2 regions of the Paenibacillus sp. Dod16 genome follow, and region 2 is predicted to be linked to the other one. Evidence: a T-box and tRNA genes for the amino acid it is inferred to sense, from the RefSeq annotation. Region 2 holds a T-box; the other holds one or more tRNA genes.
What was found. A T-box is a leader RNA that pairs with one kind of tRNA and senses whether it is charged. The one in region 2 lies ahead of ACPV3A_RS34510 (arginine--tRNA ligase), so its partner is inferred to be a tRNA-Arg.
Positions count from the first base shown of each region.

Region 1: it has a tRNA-Arg gene. The T-box ahead of ACPV3A_RS34510 (arginine--tRNA ligase) is inferred to sense a tRNA for this amino acid. The anticodon was not compared.

Region 1 covers NZ_JBNDYG010000023.1:26,332-29,695, reverse strand. The annotation lists gene gap (type I glyceraldehyde-3-phosphate dehydrogenase) at 1-693, opposite strand, end outside; gene ACPV3A_RS17275 (sugar-binding transcriptional regulator) at 794-1,837, opposite strand; tRNA gene ACPV3A_RS17270 (tRNA-Arg) at 2,098-2,172, shown strand; gene clpP (ATP-dependent Clp endopeptidase proteolytic subunit ClpP) at 2,335-2,931, shown strand.
Region 2 covers NZ_JBNDYG010000069.1:60,028-63,391, forward strand. The annotation lists gene ACPV3A_RS34495 (acetyltransferase) at 1-138, opposite strand, end outside; gene ACPV3A_RS34500 (EamA family transporter) at 246-674, shown strand; gene ACPV3A_RS34505 (methyltransferase domain-containing protein) at 819-1,586, shown strand; T-box leader at 1,642-1,866, shown strand; gene ACPV3A_RS34510 (arginine--tRNA ligase) at 1,930-3,364, shown strand, end outside.

The DNA.
Region 1 (3,364 bases), on a different contig from region 2:
CATTGCCATACCGTTCAATTTGCCTTTCAATTGTGGCAGAACGAGGCTAACCGCTTTAGCAGCACCAGTTGTGGATGGAATGATGTTTTCAGCAGCTGCACGAGCACGACGCAGATCTTTGTGCGGAAGATCAAGCACTTGCTGGTCATTCGTGTAGGAGTGAACCGTAGTCATCATACCCTTAACGATACCGAATTTCTCGTCAAGAACTTTAGCAAAAGGAGCCAAGCAGTTTGTTGTACAAGAAGCATTGGAGATTACAGTATGGTTAGCTGCATCGTATTTGTCTTCGTTAACGCCCATAACGATCGTGATATCTTCGTCAGTTGCTGGAGCGGAGATGATAACTTTCTTAGCGCCGCCTTTCAAGTGAGCGGAAGCTTTGTCTTTCGCTGTGAAAATACCAGTGGATTCTACAACGATTTCAACGCCGTGCTCAGCCCAAGGCAATGCTTCAGGGTTACGCTCAGCGAATACTTTCACTTCACGGCCGTTTACAACGAGTGCGCCTTCTTTAGCTTCAACTGTTGCATTAAGTCTTCCGTGAGTTGTGTCATATTTCAAAAGGTGTGCCAGCGTGCTTACGTCCGTCAAATCGTTGATTGCCACGATTTCAACTTCGCTGTTGTTCAGCGCAGCGCGGAACACGTTACGTCCAATACGTCCAAAACCGTTAATACCTACTTTAACCATGAGTAGTTCCCTCCATATTTGTAAAATTTATATATTCAAGATTGGCCGTTAAGCCAATCAAGACAACAATAAGGAAAAATCGGTGTGTACGCTCGTGGGTTCAAATCCCGGCGTCAATCTCCTTCTCGACTTCCAGTGCCGCGGCTTCATCAGTAACGAGAATATCCTCATGTCCGAATTTCAGCATCGCATGAATCGCCTTGCCCTTGCCTTGACCCCCAGCAATGCCGATGATCGTCTCTGTCCGCATAATATCCTCAAGCCGCAGCCCGAGAGTAAGCATTTTGTGGACAACTTCACCATCTTCACTGAAGTAGTAGCCGAAGGATTCCGCAATCGCGCCATCTGCCTGCAAGTTCTGAATAGAGTTTTCATCCAGCTTGCGCCTTCTTGCCATCTCCATGGCATCTCCGATGCCGTGAATAATGACTCGGCAGCGCCTGATCACATCCACGATCTCCTGGATATGCTGATCCTGCACCAGTGACTGATAGGCATCCTCGCTTAGCAGATCCGGTACGTGAAGCAATCGGTACTCAGCCCCAACGCGCTTTGCCATCTTGGAAGCAATGGTGTTCGCTTGAATCTCCATGCTCTCCCCAAGACCGCCCCGCGCCGGCACAAACCAAGTGCTTGTCAGCGGTTCGCCGCCTGGCAAAGAGGACATCTGCTCGGCCACTTCGGCGAGCGTGGAGCCGCCGGTTACGGCAATCGTATCTCCATCTTGGACAAAGCTTAGCAGCGTTCTTGCTCCGGCCCGGCCAAGCTCACGTTTGACTTCCGGAGATGACTCGCTGTCACCGGGAATAATGACCACTTTACGAAGCCCGTAAGCCTGACGAATCTTCTCTTCCAGTTCAACCAGTCCGAACAACTCATTCATGACCGGCTCCAGCTCCTCCAGCAAGCATATCCCTGAGCTGCTGATGCGCATGCCAAGCGTTTCAATCTCGATCAGCCCCTGCGCTTTCAGAAGATCAGTCTCTGCTCTGAGAACACGCTCGGTCATCGAGAGTGATGAAGCCAATGTTCTTCGGCCAACAATTCCGGACAACTTGATCTGATGAAGGATGGTATACCTTCGTTTAAGAGTGTCCATCAGATCCGGCAGAAGCTGCTCTTGTATTTCTAATAGGTTACGCATGCATTCCACTCCTGCAAACTTCGTCTCGGCTCTCCTCTACCTGGTCGTAAAATGTCCCAGTTAAACTTTTTAAGTCCCACCTTTATTCTAACCAATAATTATGCCGGTTGCAAGTGTCCGAAAGTATATTTCTCTGCCCCGGGCATTCTTATACATTATGGCCAAGTACTGGCTCGTCTATATAATAGGAACAAAGTTTTGTCTGCTATTGTATTTTTTAAATAGATGCGGTATAATCAACTTCGTTGCTAATTTTTTTTGCGCCCGTGGTCCAATGGATATGACGTAGGCCTCCGGAGCCTGAGATCGAGGTTCGATTCCTCGCGGGCGCGCCATTATAACTTTTATTCTCTATACTGATTACCCTAAAGCGCCCATGACGGCTCTTTTTTTTACCCAATAGTTTGACTATCTTTGACTTTTTGATTTAAATTGTTTATCATGTGGGTAATACGGTAACAGTATTTATATGAGGTACTTAAGAGGAGGTTTTCCACGTGAGTTTTATACCTATGGTCGTTGAACAAAGCAACCGCGGTGAGCGGGCGTACGACATCTATTCCAGATTGCTGAAAGACCGCATTATCTTCCTCGGCTCCGACGTAAATGACGTGGTCGCCAATTCCATCATTGCCCAAATGCTGTTCTTGTCGGCTGAGGATCCTGAGAAGGATATTCATCTTTACATCAACAGTCCTGGCGGTTCCATTACCGCAGGTATGGCGATATTCGATACGATGCAGTTCATTAAGCCGGACGTTTCGACGATCTGTGTCGGCATGGCTGCTTCCATGGGCGCATTCCTGCTCAACGCTGGCGCTAAAGGCAAACGTTACGGTCTGCCTAACAGCGAGATCATGATTCACCAGCCGCTCGGCGGCGCACAAGGTCAAGCCACGGATATTGAGATCCGTGCTCGCCGCATCCTCAAAATGCGCGACAAGCTGAACCGCATCCTGTCCGATCGCACTGGCCAACCGTTGGAGCGCATTGAGAAGGATACTGATCGTGACTACTTCATGACGGCTGACGAAGCCAAAGAATACGGTCTGATTGATCAAGTATTAGAGAATACACCACCGCAAGGCTTATAAAAGAAATGAAGTAAAGGGCAGGCGCCGTTATCCGGTGCCTGCCCTTTCTTATCCTCCGAAGTGGAATTCTTAGAAAACTTTGATTTAGGGTAGTGAGAGTATCCCCTCCGGTCGCTGTTGAACTCGGGAAACTGGAATGAATATGGTTAACTGAGGTTTCCCGAGTTCAAAGGCGAACGCTATGCTCCTCCGAGGATACTCTCACTTTGGTACGACCTGACCTTATCTATAAAAACTTAAAGACTAGCTCAAGAGCATCCCCCTCCTAAAAGGCCTGCCTAAACTTGAGGGGAGGGAAAATAAAAGAAGACCCGTGCAGGGTGGCCATTTCAACGAACGACTTGCTTGCCACCGACCACGCGTGCACAGTGAGCAGAAGCAGTGTGCAAGATGTACAAGACATGCAAGTTATCATCCAGGCAAGCCTCTAGGT
Region 2 (3,364 bases):
AAACCGGATATCCTCCTCCGTCAGAAAATCATGCGTTTGGGATACGGCACGAAGCCATATTTCCACCAGCCGATCATGATACTCTTCTGTATAAGGCGCTATATGTAACACCACTTCATCCAGTCCCTTCCAAATCATTCGATCTCATCGATATTCATGATATCGTGTAAATTGTTCTATACTATTATAGTGGAATCCGGTACATTAATCAGAGACTTTATCTTTGTCATGAAGGAGAGAACAACATGCCGTTATGGCTTATATATGCATTGCTGTCGGCGGTCACGGCGGCTCTTGTCGCCATTTTYGGAAAAATAGGTCTGCAAAACATCGATGCCAATTCGGCAACGGCGATCCGCTCTGTCATTATGGCCCTGTTTCTGCTGGGAGTCGTGGGGGTTCAGGGCAAATTCTCGGAACTCGGTGACATTCTAGTTCAGAAGAAAGCATTAAGCTTCATTGTGCTCAGCGGCATTGCGGGGGCATTGTCCTGGCTGTTTTATTTTCTTGCACTAAAATACGGCAAAGTATCGCAGGTAGGACCTATCGATAAATTGAGCGTTGTCATCGCGGTCATTCTGGCCTTTGTGTTTCTTGGAGAAAAGATATCCTGGATTAACGCAGCCGGCGTTGCACTCATTGCCGTTGGCGCTCTTCTGGTTGCCGTTAAATAAGGTTCTACATAAAACCGCTGCTCAGCGGCTTTTTGTTCGTTCATTTATTGTTAAAACCTATCAATATAATAACATTTATATATTTCTAATTATAAGATAAACATGTCACAATGAGGATAATTCATGGGTGAGGGAGTTGTTGTTATGTCAGAGCAAGTATGGAAAGCGCACGATTATGATCGGCAGTTATCGTTTGTCTCGGCTTATGGAAAAGGCGTAGTAGAGCTTCTTGCACCTCAACCCGGAGAGCGGATTCTTGATCTCGGCTGCGGAACCGGCGATTTGGCAAATGAAATATCTGCTTCGGGTGCACATGTAACCGGCATGGATGATTCGGCCGAGATGATTGAGCGCGCCAAAAGCAAATATCCCGGGCTTACATTTCTGGCCGGAGACGGCGAGAACTTCGACACCGAATCGCCGTATGATGCCGTCTTCTCCAATGCCGCCCTGCATTGGATGAAGGATGCTGGTGGTGTGGTACGCTCCGTCTATGGCGCACTCAAGCCCGGTGGCCGATTCGTAGCGGAGTTTGGAGGCAAGGGGAACATCGACGGAATTTACCAAGCTTTGAAAACGGTGTTCGCCGACCATTATGGAATGGATGCCGACACCCGAAATCCGTGGTATTTTCCCAGCCTGGGCCAGTATACGACCTTGCTTGAATCCCATGGGTTCCGGGTGCATATCGGCCATCACTTCGACCGTCCCACGAAGCTGCCTGAGGGCAAGGATGGCGTGAAGTATTGGCTGCTGCATTTTGGCGATCGTTTCTTTGCTGGATTCTCGGCTGAAGAGAAGGACGAAGCCATTGCCCGTATCAGCCAAGCTGCCCGGGCGACGCTCTGGCGTGAAGATGCATTTTATGCAGATTACAAGCGCCTGCGAGTCTTTGCAGAGAAGGTTTCATAATTTTAGGGTTGATTTTCTAAATAGAATGGTTAATAATATGAAAAACTTGTACATGTGATTTTCGTTGATTGGGAGAGTAACTGCACTTGACTTTAGTCCAAGCGAGCCGGGAGGGTGGAAACCGGTACAAAGTCGGCGGTGAAACGGACCCAGGAGATGGTCTTCCGAAATGCAATATTGTAGGAAGCCCCGGCTTACACCGTTATCGTATCAAGGTGGTTAAACCCTTTGTGGTTTAACAACAAGAGTGGTACCGCGAGCACAAGTCCTCGTCTCTTTAGGAGATGAGGGCTTTTTTGATTTTTCTAACATGTTTTGTTTATTTTTCAAAGGGGGATTTAACGTGTTAAGTCATTTGATTACTTCGAGCCTTCAACAAGCTGTAAACCAGGTGTGTGAAGATATGGGCGTCCAACTGCCCGATTCTACTCCAATCCGGATTGAGCAGCCTGCCAGCATGGAGCATGGGGACTATGCCACCAACATTGCGATGCAGCTTGCGAAGCTGCTTCGTAAGGCTCCGCTGCATATTGCCGAGCTGATTCAAGCCGAGCTTGAGCAGGATACGACTTATAAACAGCTAGTCTATGCCACGGAGATTGTTGCACCAGGTTTTATGAATCTGCGTATCGATTGGGAATATTGGGCTGGTCATCACTTTGAATTACCTCCGGCAACGAACGAGAAGATTGTCATTGAGCATACTTCCATCAATCCGAATAAATCCGCCCATATCGGCCATCTAAGAAACTCCTGTATCGGCGATACGCTGGTCAGGCTGATGAGGAAGCTTGGTTACGAGGTGGAGGTTCATAATTATATCGACGACCTTGGCAATCAACTGGCAGATACAGTGGTCGGGATGCTCCACACGCCGCTGTCAAAGGAACATGCCCGGTTCGGCGATTACTGTTGGGACGTGTATTCAAGCACCAATAAGGCCTACGAAAGGGAGCCCGGTCTTGTCCAGCATCGGACCGAGGTTCTGCACGCACTGGAAGAGGGTAACCAGAATCTGTCCTGGATCGGACTGCTCGTTGCCGAGAGAATTGTCAAAGAGCATCTTGAAGAAATGAAGCAGTTCGGCATTGACTATGATCTGCTTGTGTGGGAGAGCAGCATTGTCAGAGAGGGGTTCTGGGCGTCCGCTTTCGAGCTGTTGAAGAACACGCCGCTCTTCCATCAGGAAACGGAGGGCAAACTTGCAGGCTGCTGGGTGCTCAAGCAAACAGGAACGGAAGCCGTGGACGATCCGGAGTCAGACCACAGCATGGATAAAGTGCTCGTGCGCTCCAATGGCATCCTGACTTACACCGCCAAAGACATCGCCTATCACCTGTGGAAATACGGTGTGCTCTCCAACGATTTTGTATATAAAAAATTCACAAACGAAGTTTGGACGACGAGCACTCATGGCGAGCAGCTCTCTTTCGGCAAAGCAGACATGGTCATCAACGTCATTGATTACAGGCAGCAGTACCCGCAGGCGATGGTGAAGCAGGCGCTGGAAAGCCTGGGATTCCATAAAGAGGCCGACAAGCTCCGTCATGTCAGCTACGGCGTCGTTTCGTTAAGCCCTTCCGCCGCTTCGGATCTCGGCATCGATACTTCCGACGGGAAAGCATCCTACGCGATGTCCGGACGTCAGGGGATCGGAATTAAAATCACCGAGCTTATCCATCAAGTAGCCAAGGTCATCGAAGACACCCGTTCCGATAAAAACGGCTTGTCCAGTCATACGATCGCAGCCGCCTCCATCCGTTACTATCTGCTTCGCT